Regions from separate parts of the Allobosea sp. AK1 genome, predicted to be linked through region 3. Evidence: predicted binding sites of a transcription regulator. Region 3 holds the regulator's gene; each other region holds the start of a gene.
What was found. The regulator HrcA, encoded in region 3, represses chaperone genes, less so after heat shock. The targets are predictions, from matches to a motif close to GTTAGCACTCNCNNNNNGNGAGTGCTAAC.
Positions count from the first base shown of each region.

Region 1: a site for HrcA is predicted at 2,617-2,645, ahead of groES (co-chaperone GroES). Genes of this name have one in related genera too.
Region 2: a site for HrcA is predicted at 2,310-2,338, ahead of groES (co-chaperone GroES). Genes of this name have one in related genera too.

Region 1 is NZ_VFMG01000001.1:4,106,554-4,111,249, forward strand. Features, by position in the region: gene phnD (phosphate/phosphite/phosphonate ABC transporter substrate-binding protein) at 1-438, opposite strand, end outside; gene groL (chaperonin GroEL) at 580-2,217, opposite strand; gene groES (co-chaperone GroES) at 2,266-2,553, opposite strand; gene FHT98_RS19785 (MarR family winged helix-turn-helix transcriptional regulator) at 2,782-3,237, shown strand; gene FHT98_RS19790 (PaaI family thioesterase) at 3,307-3,780, shown strand; gene FHT98_RS19795 (DMT family transporter) at 3,777-4,619, opposite strand; gene FHT98_RS19800 (GNAT family N-acetyltransferase) at 4,616-4,696, opposite strand, start outside.
Region 2 is NZ_VFMG01000001.1:5,240,605-5,245,300, reverse strand. Features, by position in the region: gene FHT98_RS24985 (Hsp20/alpha crystallin family protein) at 85-582, opposite strand; gene FHT98_RS24980 (Hsp20 family protein) at 671-1,147, opposite strand; gene FHT98_RS24975 (DUF982 domain-containing protein) at 1,477-1,770, opposite strand; gene FHT98_RS24970 (usg protein) at 1,945-2,214, opposite strand; gene groES (co-chaperone GroES) at 2,477-2,791, shown strand; gene groL (chaperonin GroEL) at 2,850-4,475, shown strand; gene FHT98_RS24955 (hypothetical protein) at 4,552-4,696, shown strand, end outside.
Region 3 is NZ_VFMG01000001.1:2,632,498-2,637,193, reverse strand. Features, by position in the region: gene lepA (translation elongation factor 4) at 1-568, opposite strand, end outside; gene FHT98_RS13080 (helix-turn-helix domain-containing protein) at 675-1,274, shown strand; gene FHT98_RS13075 (GNAT family N-acetyltransferase) at 1,271-1,807, shown strand; gene FHT98_RS13070 (DUF3297 family protein) at 1,811-2,059, opposite strand; gene hrcA (heat-inducible transcriptional repressor HrcA) at 2,148-3,233, opposite strand; gene rph (ribonuclease PH) at 3,378-4,094, shown strand; gene rdgB (RdgB/HAM1 family non-canonical purine NTP pyrophosphatase) at 4,097-4,696, shown strand, end outside.

The DNA.
Region 1 (4,696 bases), 1.5 Mb from region 3:
GAAGGCCATCACCTTGCCCTTGAGATCGGCGAGGTTCTGGTAGGGGCTCTCCGACCGCACCAGCAGCACGGAGTAATAGCCTTCCTGCCCGTGGTTATCGACATCGCGCAGCAGCGGCTGGAGCTTGTCGCCGAGCACGCGGCGGCCGAGCGCGTAGACCGCAGGGCCGAAGCGGGCGAAATCGACCTGGTCGGCGCGCATCGCCTCGACCAGGCCGGCATAGTCGGCGACCCGGAAGAAGCGCACGGGCACGCCGAGGCGCTGCGACAGGTAATCCACCATCGGCTGGGTGCGGGCGATGGCGCCGGCCTCGTTCTCGGCGGAGGAGACGCCGAAGCGCACCTCCTTGATGCTCTGCCGCCAGTCCGGCGCCTGCGCGAAGGCGGGGGCGACGCTGCTGGCGGCGAGGCCGGCGAGGACGAGGCGGCGTGTGGGCATGATCATCTCTGTCGCGGTGAAGTTGAAAGCGCCTCGATGCGCGCCCGCGACGACAGCCGGATGGCCGGCGGATGACAGTGTCGTGAAATGAAAAAGGCCCGGCTTGCGCCGGGCCTTCCGTAGTCTCGGTAGGTGGATGGATCAGAAGTCCATGCCGCCCATGCCGCCGCCGCCCATCGGGGGCATCGGGGCGTCCTTCTTCGGCTGCTCGGCAACCATCGCCTCGGTGGTGATCAGCAGGCCAGCGATCGAAGCCGCGTCCTGGATCGCCGTACGCACGACCTTGGTCGGGTCGATGATGCCGGCCTTGACCAGATCGCCGTACTCGCCGGTCTGGGCGTTGTAGCCCCAGGCGTAGTCCTTCGACTCGAGCAGCTTGCCGATCACGACCGCGCCGTCATCGCCGGCGTTGTCGACGATCTGGCGAGCCGGAGCGGCGATCGCCTTGCGGACGATCTCGACGCCGGTCTTCTGGTCGTCGTTCTGGGTCTTGATCGACTTCACGGCCTGGAGCGAACGCAGCAGGGCAACGCCGCCGCCGGGAAGGATGCCTTCTTCGACCGCAGCGCGGGTCGCGTTCAGGGCGTCGTCGACGCGGTCCTTCTTCTCCTTGACCTCGACCTCGGTCGCGCCGCCGACGCGGATGACCGCGACGCCGCCGGCGAGCTTGGCCAGACGCTCCTGGAGCTTCTCACGGTCGTAGTCCGAGGAGGTCTCCTCGATCTGGGCCTTGATCTGGCCGACGCGAGCCTCGATGTCCTTCTTCTTGCCAGCGCCGTCGATGATCGTGGTGTTCTCCTTCTCGATGCGCACCTTCTTGGCGCGGCCGAGCATGTTGAGCGTCACAGTCTCGAGCTTGATGCCGAGGTCTTCCGAGATCATCTGACCGGCGGTCAGGATCGAGATGTCCTCGAGCATGGCCTTGCGGCGATCACCGAAGCCCGGAGCCTTGACGGCCGCGACCTTCAGGCCGCCACGGAGCTTGTTGACGACGAGCGTGGCCAGGGCCTCGCCCTCGACGTCCTCGGCGATGATGAGCAGCGGCTTGCCGGTCTGCACGACGGCCTCGAGGATCGGCAGCATCGCCTGGAGCGAGGACAGCTTCTTCTCGAAGATCAGGATGTAGGGGTCTTCCAGCTCGGCGACCATCTTCTCCGAGTTGGTGATGAAGTACGGCGAGAGGTAGCCGCGGTCGAACTGCATGCCCTCGACGACGTCGAGTTCGGTCTCGGCGGTCTTGGCCTCCTCGACGGTGATGACACCCTCGTTGCCGACCTTCTGCATGGCGGTCGAGATCATCTTGCCGACCGACTCGTCGCCGTTGGCCGAGATCGTGCCGACCTGCGCGACTTCCGCGTTCGACGTGACCTTCTTCGAGTTCTTCTTGAGGTCGGCGACGATGGCGTCGACGGCCAGGTCGATGCCGCGCTTCAGGTCCATCGGGTTCATGCCGGCCGCAACCGACTTGGCGCCTTCACGGACGATCGCCTGGGCGAGAACGGTGGCGGTGGTGGTGCCGTCGCCGGCATGGTCGTTCTGGCGCGAAGCGACTTCGCGGACCATCTGGGCGCCCATGTTCTCGAACTTGTCGGAAAGCTCGATTTCCTTGGCGACGGTGACGCCGTCCTTGGTGATGCGCGGGGCGCCGAACGACTTCTCGATCACGACGTTGCGGCCCTTCGGACCCAGCGTGACCTTCACGGCGTTGGCGAGGATATCCACGCCGCGCAGCATCTTGTCGCGGGCATCGGTGCCGAACTTGACGTCTTTAGCAGCCATGAGAGCTACTCCTTGAACTGGAAACGGAAGAGAGCGGTCAGGCGGCTATCAGCCGACGACGCCCATGATGTCGGATTCCTTCATGATCAGGAGGTCCTGACCATCGATCTTGACCTCGGTGCCCGACCACTTGCCGAACAGGACGCGGTCGCCCTTCTTGACGTCGAGGGCAACGAGCTTGCCGGCCTCGTCACGCGCGCCGGAACCGACGGCGATGACCTCGCCCTCCTGGGGCTTTTCCTTGGCGGTCTCGGGGATGATGATGCCACCCTTGGTCTTCTCTTCGCCATCCAGGCGACGGACCACGACGCGGTCATGCAAAGGACGGAACTTCATGGTTCTGTCTTCCTCTCGGTCTTATTCGTTTCGGGTGCCGCTGAAGGGCTCCCGGGGGAGGCTGTTAGCAGTCACCCGATGGGAGTGCTAACAGATGGCGGGGAGATAGGCGCGGGCGTCCGGAGAGTCAAGGAAGCGCCCCGCGATAAAGTGAACGCCGGCGGATGCGATGTCGCAGGTCGCAGCAGGCCTGCTGGCAGCAGCGCTTGAACACGCTAACATGGCGGAATGACGACGCCCTCGCCCGACCCGCGCCTCGACGCCATCGCCCGCTCCTGCGTCGCGCTGCATGTGCGCATGACGGCACGCGCCGTGACGCGGGCCTATGACGAGGCGATGCGCCCGAGCGGGCTCAAGATCACCCAGTTTGTGCTGCTCTCGGCGCTCAGCACGGGGCAATGGAAATCGGTTACGGAGCTGGCGGAACGCTTCGCGCTGGAGCGGACCTCGCTGACGCGTAACCTCCAGCTTCTGGCGACTGAGGGCATGGTCGAGCCGGTCGAGTGCCGGGGGCGGGCCTCGGTCTATGCGGTGACGGAGAAGGGCAAGGCCGCGATCGAGGCCGCGATCCCGTACTGGCGGGAGGCGCAAGACAAGATCGAGGGCGGCTTCGGCGAGGAGCGCTGGCGCGAAACCCGCGACGGCCTCAAGGCCTTGCGCCGGGCCGCGCGCGGCGAGCGCTGAGGCGGCGCTCACCGGTTGACCATCGCTCGCTGATATCTCTATCGTGCAGATACACGAATGGAGATTGGCATGAAGCGCGTGGTTGGGGTGGTGTCTCGCGAGGAACTGGTCGCGGGCGATGGCTTGAGTTTCCTGCGCGGGATCATCGCCGGCACCAATCCGGCGCCGCCCTTCGCCGACGCCATGGATTTCGAGCTGGTCGAGGCCGATGAGGGCAGGGTGGTTTTCTCCGGCCAGCCTTCGGCGCGCTTTTTCAATCCGCTGGGCACGATCCATGGAGGCTGGACCGCGACGATCCTCGATTCCGCCATGGCCTGCGCCGCCCACGCGACGCTGAAGCCGGGCGAGGGCTACACCACGCTGGAGATGAAGTTGAACTATGTCCGCCCGGTCATGCCGGACAGCGGCAAGGTGCGCTGCGAAGGCAGGCTGATACACCGCGGCAATACGGTGGTGACGACGGAGGGCAGGCTCGTCGACGCGCGGGGAAAGCTGCTCGCGCACGGCACCGAGACCTGCCTGATCTTGCAGACTAAGCCCTAGCGCCGGCTGACGGCGACGGCCCCGGCGACGATCAGCAGCGCGCCGGCATAGGTCGTGTAGAGCGGCACCTCGCCGAACACGAAGAAGCCGAGCAGGCTCGCCCAGACCAGCGCCGTGTATTCGATCGGCGCCAGGCGCGAGGCGGCCGCGTGGGCATAGGCCGAGGTCAGCGTGAGATGGCCGGCGACGCCGAGCGCTCCCGCGAAGAGATAGGCGGCGAGGTCACCGAAGCTCATCGGCACGAAGGCGTACCAGGCCGGAATGGCGAGGCACAGCGCCGGCCCGCAATTCTGAAAGGCGACGATGACGGTCGGGTGCTCGCGCACGGCGATGCGCCTGAGCAGGATCAGATTGAAGGCGTAGCTGACGGCCGAGAACAGCGCGGCAGCGACGCCGAGGCTGGCCCCGCTGACATGGCCCTGTAGGCGCGGCCAGACCATGACCAGCATGCCGGCGAGCCCGAAGCCGAGCGCCTGCAGGATGCGCCTGTCGATCTTCTCCTTGAGGATCAATCCCCCGAGCAGCGCGACGAAGACCGGCGCGAGGAAAGACAGCGTCAACGCTTCCGCCAAGGGCAGCACCGAGACCGAGTAGAAGAAGCTGCCTGCCGTCAGCACGACGATCGGTACGCGCACGATATTGCCGATGAGGCTGGCGCGGGTCGGGCGTGCCGGGCGCGCGATCGCCAGCACCGCAAGGGCACAGAGCCCGCCCATCAGGAAGCGCATGAACAGCGCCACGATGAAGGAATGCTGCTGCATCTGGCCCTTGATGACCGCATCCATGGCAGTCAGCAGGGCGATGCCGAGCGCGGCCCGGAAGGCGATGGACAAGGTCATGGGCCGGGGCGCAGCCGCTTGCGGAAATGATACTCCCAGCTTTCCGAGGCATCGCCGAGATAGCGCTCGCCCGGCCA
Region 2 (4,696 bases), 2.6 Mb from region 3:
GCTCCGGCCCGCGCCAGCATTCGTCTCGTGACGCTCCAGCAGCTGGCGGCGCCCGAGGCGCGCCGCCAGGGTCTCGGCGATCTGCTAATGCTTGATCGCGATGCGCTTGACCTGAGACTGCGCCCTCTCGCTCTTGGGCAGGACGACCGTCAGCACGCCGTTCCTGAAGCGGGCATCGATCTTGTCCTGCTCGACCTCATAGCCGAGGGGGATGTGACGCTCGAAGCGGCCGTAATACCGCTCCGAAAACTGCCTCTCCTTGTTCTCGCTCTCGGCACGCTTCTCGCCCCTGAGGGTGAGAGTGTCACCATCGAGCAGGATCTCCAGGTCCTTCTCCTCCATTCCCGGAATTTCGGCGGTCACCTTGATATCCCTGGCTGTCTCGGAGACCTCGACCTTCGGCCAACCGCCGTTGAAGGGCGGCAGCGAACCAAGGCTGTCGAACGAGCGGTACATGTCGTCGAACAGACGATTGACCTCGCGATGGAGCGAGAAGACGGGGTTGTGCTGATCATCGCGATACAGCGCGGGAGGCCGATTGCCGTTATCGCGGCCCCAGGGGATCAAATCTCGAACGCTCATGACATCCTCCTTGCGTTCAAACATCGAAGCGGATTCGCGGCGCCGGGCTCGCCGCCCGGCGCTCAACGCTGATTCAATCAGCCTCTGCTCAGGCTGCGCGCTTCTCCGAGTCGATCTGCCGCCGATCGGCTTTCGGCAGTGCGGTGCCGGTGGCGATCTCGATCCGGCGCGGCTTCATCGCCTCTGGCAGCTCGCGTTTCAGATCGACCGTCAGCAAACCGTTCTCGAGGTTGGCGGCCACGATCTTGACGTGGTCAGCAAGCTCGAAGCGGCGCTGGAAGGTGCGCTCGGCAATGCCGTGGTGCAGATATCGGCCATTGTCCTGGCCGGCTTTCTGCCCGGACACCACCAGTAGGTTCGGCTCATGCGTGATGGTGAGCTCGTCCCGCGAGAAGCCGGCCACGGCCATCGTAATGCGATAGTCGTCGTCATCGGTCTTGACGATGTCGTAGGGCGGCCAGTTGCCGGGCGGGTCCAGCCGGCTTGCGGCTTCGATCGCACCGAATATGCGGTCGAAGCCGATGCTCGACCGATACAAAGGAGAAAAATCGAAGACGGTTCTCATAACCACATCCTCCATTGAGCAACATGGGCACAAGTCGGTCATTCCGAGGTCTCACCGATGTCGGCTTGACCGGCCGATCCCTCAAAAGGCGCTCGGCAATTAGCGATTTGGATCCGGTCGGCGGACGTTCAAGGGGATCAGTGAGATTTTTTGGGGGAATCGTTCGATGGCTCGGAAACGGTACCGCGCTGGGTGGGAGCTCCCCGTCGGGCTGGGCTCTCAAAGCCGTAACCGCCCGCCCCAAATCCGGGGCAGGATTTCGGCAATAAAACAGCGTCCCGCGGCTTCGGAAATGCCCGGCCCCCACCGGTGCGGAGCCGGGCCACTGGTCAAGCGTGGCCGCGCGAGCCTTCCTTGCGGCTGCTGGCGAACGCGGCCACGTCGGGCGCAAGAAGATCATGCTTTTCCGCCCAGGACGCGAACAAGCCGCGCGCCGTGTCTGGTTCGATCTCTCCGCGGATCGCCGCCAGGCAGGCTTTCAGCGCAAAGCCGTGGACCGGATCGCGCCTGGTCTCCGGCCAGTCGGCCAAGAACATGTAGGCCTCCATTGCGGACGCGATCGCCGCCGGATGCCCGAGCCCGGTCAGGATCACGAGCGGCCTCTCGAAGTCGTCTGATGTCATCATGCAGTCCTCCCTTGGCGGGGAGCGATTGCCAACGTTGCCATAGCCATATCCTCCAGGAAGCAACATGGATCCGGTTTGGTTGATCACCGCGTCGAGCGCGCTGTCGCTGTCGGCGGCTGCTATGATTTTGGGATGTGTTCTCTTCGGATCAAGCCCTGCGAAGCATCAACGTCACTGGAGCCGGAACTCGCCGCTGACCGCGCTGAGGTCGGCCGGCCCGATCAGGTCCTTGTGAGCGACGGTGATGCGGAACAGCTCGCCGTCAAGCTTGGCCTGCCAGAAGGCGAGGAACTTGTTGAGTTCGGGAAAGCGCGGAGCGAGGTCGTAATCCTGCCAGATATATTCCTGCAGGATCGAAGGGTGGTCGGGCAATCGGTAGAGGATGCCGGCGGTGGTCAATCCGTAGCCGGCGATCTGGCGGGCAAAGTCTGTCGAAGCCATTCCTTTCAGCTCCCTGGTTTTCACTGCGCCGATGGCAGCGGATTCTCAACGCTCTGGCAAGATGAAAGGTTGCGTTTGTGCTGCCTTTTCAGCCTGTTAGCACTCGATCAAAAAAAGTGCTGCCGACCTCTTGAAGGCAAAAATGGGGCAACCCAAATCTTCGCGCGGGCACGGCGCCTCAGGGCGCGCGGAACCTCGCCGCGAGACCTGAACAGGGCCGGCCCGCTTTGACATGTGACCGACATGGAAACTGGAGGAACTCATGAAGTTTCGGCCACTGCATGACCGCGTCGTCGTGAAGCGCATCGACGCCGAGGAGAAGACCAAGGGCGGGATCATCATTCCCGACACCGCCAAGGAAAAGCCGCAGGAGGGCGAGGTCGTCGCCGTTGGCGCTGGCGCGCGCGACGAGACCGGCAAGCTTGCGCCGCCCGACGTCAAGGTCGGCGACCGCGTGCTCTTCGGCAAATGGAGCGGCACCGAGGTCAAGATCGATGACCAGGATCTCCTGATCATGAAGGAGTCCGACATCATGGGCGTCGTCGAGACGACGGCCGCCCTCAAGAAGGCCGCCTGACGGGGCCTTCATCCCACATCATCAACCTGAAACCTCAAGTCTGAAGGAGTGAGGAATCATGGCTGCGAAGGACGTGAAGTTTTCGCAGGACGCGCGCGAGCGGATGCTGCGCGGCGTCGACACGCTTGCCAATGCCGTGAAGGTCACGCTGGGTCCGAAGGGCCGCAACGTCGTGATCGAGAAGTCGTTCGGTGCGCCCCGCATCACCAAGGACGGCGTCACCGTCGCCAAGGAGATCGAACTTTCCGACAAGTTCGAGAATATGGGCGCCCAGATGGTCCGCGTGGTGGCCTCGAAGCAGAACGATGCGGCCGGTGACGGCACCACGACCGCGACGGTGCTCGCCCAGGCCATCGTCCGCGAGGGCGCCAAGGCCGTCGCCGCCGGCATCAATCCGATGGACCTCAAGCGCGGCATCGATCTCGCCGTCGAGGCCGTGACGAAGTCGCTCGGCGAGCATTCGAAGACCATCACCGGTTCAGAGGAGGTTGCGCAGGTCGGCACCATCTCCGCCAATGGCGACCGCACGATCGGCGAGATGATCGCCGAGGCCATGAAGAAGGTCGGCAACGAGGGCGTCATCACCGTCGAGGAGGCCAAGACCGCCGAGACCGAGCTCGACGTCGTCGAGGGCATGCAGTTCGATCGCGGCTATCTCTCGCCCTATTTCGTGACCAACACCGAGAAGATGGTTGCGGAGCTCGACGACCCCTACATCCTGATCCACGAGAAGAAGCTCTCGGGCCTCCAGGCGATGCTGCCGCTGCTGGAAGCGGTCGTCCAGACTGGAAAACCGCTGCTGATCGTGGCGGAGGATGTCGAGGGCGAGGCTCTCGCCACGCTCGTCGTCAACAAGCTCCGGGGCGGCCTGAAGATCGCGGCCGTCAAGGCTCCGGGCTTCGGCGATCGTCGCAAGGCCATGCTCGAGGATATTGCCATCCTGACCGGCGGCACCGCGATCAGCGAGGATCTCGGCATCAAGCTGGAGACCGTCACTCTCGACATGCTCGGCAGGGCCAAGAAGGTCCGGATCGAGAAGGAAAACACGACCATTGTCGACGGTGCCGGCAAGAAGGCCGAGATTGACGCCCGTGTCGCCCAGATCAAGGCGCAGATCGAGGAAACCTCCTCGGACTACGACCGTGAGAAGCTCCAGGAACGCCTGGCCAAGCTCGCCGGCGGCGTCGCGGTCATCCGCGTCGGCGGCGCGACCGAAGTCGAGGTCAAGGAGAAGAAGGATCGCGTCGACGATGCCCTGAACGCCACCCGCGCAGCGGTCGAGGAGGGCATCCTGCCGGGCGGCGGCGTCGCCCTGCTGCGCGCGGTCAAGGCGCTCGAAGGGCTGGTGCCCGGCAATGACGACCAGAAGACCGGCGTCGAGATCGTCCGCAAGGCGATCACCGCGCCTGCCCGCCAGATCGTCGAGAATGCCGGCGGCGATGGCGCGGTCGTGGTCGGCAAGCTGCTGGAGTCTGCCGATTACGCCTGGGGCTATGATGCCCAGACCGGCGAGTACGGCGATCTGGTCAAGGCCGGCATCATCGACCCGACCAAGGTCGTGCGCACGGCAATCCAGGACGCGGCTTCGATCGCTGGCCTGCTGATCACCACCGAGGCGATGATCGCCGAGGCGCCGAAGAAGGACCCGGCACCGGCCATGCCCGCCGGCGGCATGGACTATTGAGCATCGGGGGCGCCGCGGTTTCCGCGGCGCCCCCTCTCAGGATCCCAACCGCACATGCAATGCCTAGGGGAACGCTATGCCCTTTTCATCACTGACCGATCCCATCGATCTGGCCCGTGCCGAAGCTGCTCTTGAAAAGGCATGGGCGGAACTCAAGCCGTCGCTTTCGGCGGGCTCTGACGAGCTGGAGCGAAACAACCTCGCCTATATCGTGGCTTCGC
Region 3 (4,696 bases):
CCTTCGGCGCCGGCAGCTTCTCGACGATCGCCTCCAGCACGCCCTCGATATTGAGGCCGGTCTTGGCCGAGATCGGCACGGCCTCGGAGGCATCGAGCCCGATCACGTCCTCGATCTGCTGCTTGATACGCTCCGGCTCCGCGGCCGGCAGGTCGATCTTGTTGAGGACGGTGACGATCTCGTGGTTGGCGTCGAGCGCCTGGTAGACGTTGGCGAGCGTCTGTGCCTCGACGCCCTGCGAGGCGTCGACGACCAGGAGCGAGCCTTCGCAGGCCGCGAGCGAGCGCGAGACCTCATAGGCGAAGTCGACATGGCCGGGGGTGTCCATCAGGTTCAGGACATAGTCCTTGCCGTCCTTGGCTCGGTAATCCAGCCGCACCGTCTGCGCCTTGATGGTGATGCCGCGCTCCTTCTCGATATCCATCGAGTCGAGGATCTGGTCGCTCATGTCGCGGGCCGCGACGGTGCCGGTCTGCTGGATCAGACGGTCGGCCAGCGTCGACTTGCCGTGGTCGATATGGGCAACGATCGAGAAGTTGCGGATATTGTCGATGGAACGGGTGCTCATGCGCGCGCCATAGCAGTGATGCTGCGTGGCGCCAAGCGGCTGGCCGCAAAAGGCTCCTTCTATGGCAGCACTTGTAATTCCAATATCTAAGAATTATTCTCTGTTCATGGAGATCGACCACGATGCCGAGATCGACCGGCTGCTCGGACAGCGCCTCAAGGCGGCCCGCCAGCGCCATGGCCTGACGCTCGATGCGCTGGCCGAGCGCAGCGGCGTCAGCCGCGCCATGATCTCGCGCGTCGAGCGCGGCGAATCGAGTCCGACGGCGGCGCTGCTGGTCCGGCTCGGCTCCGGACTCGGCCTCTCGCTCTCGGCGCTGCTGGAAGAGGATGCAGGGAGCGGGCCGCTGGCGCGCCGCGACGCGCAACCGGTCTGGCGCGATCCGGCGAGCGGCTATCTGCGCCGCAACGTCTCGCCACGCGGGACGGGATCAGGCTTCGAGATCGTCGAGGTCGAATTGCCCGGCGGAGCGGAAGTGCGGCTCGACAACGCGACCGGTGCAGCGGCGCTCGACCAGCAGATCTGGGTGCTGCGCGGCCGGCTCGACCTCACCGTTGAAGGCATCCGCCACGAACTGGCCGAGGGCGACTGCCTGCAAATGCACCTGCGCGGCCCGATCATCTACCGCAATCCGGGCGAGGTACCCGTCCGCTATGCCGTCATCCTCGTCGCGGGAAGCGGCGCCTTTCCGGGACATATCGCATGAACGCGAGCGCTTTCACCGTTGCCATCAAGACACTCGACGCCAAGGCTGCCGAAGCCACTATTCCGGCTCTCGCGGAAATCCTGCGTGACAGCGTCGCCAACGGTGCTTCGGTCGGCTTCATGAGGTGGAACACCGCCGCCGACTACGAACGCTTCTGGCGCGATGTCGCGGCGGGCGTCGCGGGCGGACAAGTCATCCTGCTGATTGCCCGAAACGAGGACGGCATCGTCGGCACGGCACAGCTTCACCTGATCGGCAAATCGAACCAGCCGCACCGGGCCGAGATCGCCAAGGTGCTGGTGCATTCGCGCGCGCGGCGGCAGGGCATCGGCGAGGCGCTGATGCAGCGCGCCGAGGCGATCGCGCGGGAGAAGGGTCGCGACCTGCTGGTGCTCGACACCGACGAGCACAGCGCCGCGCGCCGGCTCTATAACCGGCTGGGCTGGACCGAGGCCGGCACCATCCCGCGCTATGCGCTGATGCCGGATGGCGCCGATTGCGGCTCGACGTTTTTCTACAAGAGCCTCGCCTGAAGCTCAGCCCTCGGCGCTGCCGCGGATGTAGGGCTCGACCGGGCCCTTGAGCGTGATCGTCATCGGCCGGCCGAAGCGGTCCTTGGCATTGCCGGCGGAGACCTTCACCCAGCCCTCGGAGACGCAATATTCCTCGACATTGGTCTTCTCGACGCCCTTGAAGCGGATGCCGATGTCACGCGCCAGCACCTCTTCATTGTAGAAGGGGCTGTCCGGATTGACGGAAAGACGGTCGGGAAGCTGCTCGGACATGGCTCGCACCTGAATTGCGGAATATGTTGCTTTGCCCGCTCGATAACCGCTTCCGCCCGCAAAGCCAACTCAGGGACTTGAGGCTGGCTTAGCGGCTGCCGTCGAGCAGCCGCCCGACGACCTTGGCGGTATAATCGACCATCGGAACGATGCGGGCGTAGTTCAGGCGCGTCGGCCCGATGATGCCGACCACGCCGACGATGCGCTGCTCGGCGTCGCGGAAGGGCGCGGCGACCATCGACGAACCTGACATCGAGAACAGCTTGTTCTCCGAGCCGATGAAGATGCGCACGCCGTCGCCATCCTCGGCGCGCGTCAGCAGGTCGATGACATCGGTCTGCGTCTCCAGATCGCCGAACAGCATGCGGATGCGCTCGAGATCCTCCTGCGCCCGGAGATCGTCGAGCAGGTTGGCCTGGCCGCGCACGATGAGATGGCGGTCGCTGCCGGGGCCGGCCTGGGTCGCGATGCCGCTTTCGACGAGCCGGGCCGTCAGTGCGTCGAGCTCGCGCTCCATCAAGGCGCGCTGCCCGCCGATCTCGCCGCGCAGTTCGGCGAGTGTCTTGCCGAGGATGCGGGCGTTCAGGAAATTCGCAGCCTCGCTCAGCGCCGAGGCCGGCAGCCCGGGCGGGAGCGCCAGCAGGCGGTTCTCGACCGTGCCGTCCTCCGAGACGAGCACGACGAGGGCGCGCAGCGGATCGAGCCGGACGAATTCGATATGCTTCAGCCGGACATCGGCCTTGGTGGTGACGACGACGCCGGCGCCGCGCGACAGGCCGGAGAGCAGCGCAGAGGCTTCCGTCAGGGTCTGGTCGAGATTGCGATTGCTGGCAGCGACCCTGATCTGGGCCTCGATGCGCGAGCGTTCGTCCGCGGTGAGATTGCCGACCTCCATCATCGCATCGACGAAGAAGCGCAGCCCCCGCTCGGTGGGCAGGCGACCGGCCGAGGTATGCGGCGCATAGATCAGCCCGGCCAGCTCCAGATCGGTCATGACATTGCGCACCGTCGCCGGCGAGAGCGCCATCGGCAGCAGGCGGGCGATGTTGCGCGAGCCGACGGGCTCGCCCGTCGTCAGATAGCCGTCGACGATCTGGCGAAAGATCTCGCGCGAGCGCTGGTCGGTCTCGACCAGGCCGCTGATCGTCTCGGGGCGGGGCGTATGCGCGCTCATGAACCTTTTTCAGGCGAAATGTCGGTCTCGTCCTATTGTCGTCACGACGGAGGCGCGGATCAAGGGGCAAGCCCCGCCCGCGCCTTGCCGTGCGCGGCGCAAGCGCCTACAAGCCGCCACTTCCCCGCAAGACAGGACAGTTTCATGCGACCCTCCAAACGCGCCGCCGACGAGATGCGCAAGGTCACGCTCGAACGCGGCGTGGTGCGCTATGCCGAGGGGTCCTGCATGGTGACGTTCGGCGAGACCAAGGTGCTCTGCGCCGCGACCGTCGAGGAAAAGGGGCCGCCGTGGCTGCGCGGCACCGGCAAGGGCTGGGTCACCGCCGAATATTCGATGCTGCCGCGCGCCACCCATGAGCGGACGCGCCGCGAGGTCACCTCCGGCAAGCCTTCGGGCCGCACGCAGGAAATCCAGCGCCTGATCGGCCGCTCGTTGCGCGCCGTCGTCGATCTCACCGCGATCGGCGAGCGCCAGATCGTCGTCGATTGCGACGTGCTCCAGGCTGATGGCGGCACGCGCACGGCTTCGATCACCGGCGCTTGGGTCGCGCTGTATGACGCGCTGAAATGGATGGAAGGGCGCGGCCTGCTCAAGGGCACCAACCCGCTCAAGGACCATGTCGCCGCGATCTCCTGCGGCATCGTCGCCGGCAACCCCGTGATCGATCTCGACTATGTCGAGGATTCCGGCGCGCAGACCGACGCGAATTTCGTCATCACGGGCTCCGGAGGCATTGTCGAGGTTCAGGGCACGGCCGAAGGCGCGCCCTTCTCGGAAGAAGAGCTGCTCGCGCTGCTCAAGCTCGCCAAGGGCGGTGTCGCCAAGCTCGTCACGCTGCAGAAGGCGGCGGTGGCCTGAGCATGAGCCCGCATCGCCTCCTCACCGGCAAGGTCGTGATCGCGACCCATAACCAGGGCAAGTTGCGCGAAATGCGCGAGTTGCTGGCGCCCTATGGCATCGAGCTCGTCTCGGCCGGGGAGCTCGGCCTGCCGGAGCCGGTCGAGGATGGCTTCATGTTCTCGGAGAATGCGGCGATCAAGGCGGTCGCTGCGGCGAGCGCCAGCGGGTTGCCGGCGCTCTCCGACGATTCCGGCATCTGCATCGACGCGCTCGACGGCGCGCCCGGCCTGTTCTCGGCCAACTGGGCCGGACCGGGCAAGGATTTCGCCCCCGCGATCGGGCGGGTGCAGATGGAACTCGCCAAGCGCGGCGCGATCACGCCGGACAAGCGCAAGGCGCATTTCGTCTCGGCCCTGGTGATCGCCTGGCCGGACGGGCATCAGGAGCTGTTCGAAGGCCGCGTCTTCGGCACGGTGACCGAGCAGGCGCGTGGCGCGGGCGGCTTCGGCTACGATCCGATCTTCCTGCCCGATGGCCATCACAAGACCTTCGGCGAGATGAGCGCGAACGAGAAGCACGGCATTCCGGCGGATGGTTCGCCCGGCCTGTCGCATCGCGCG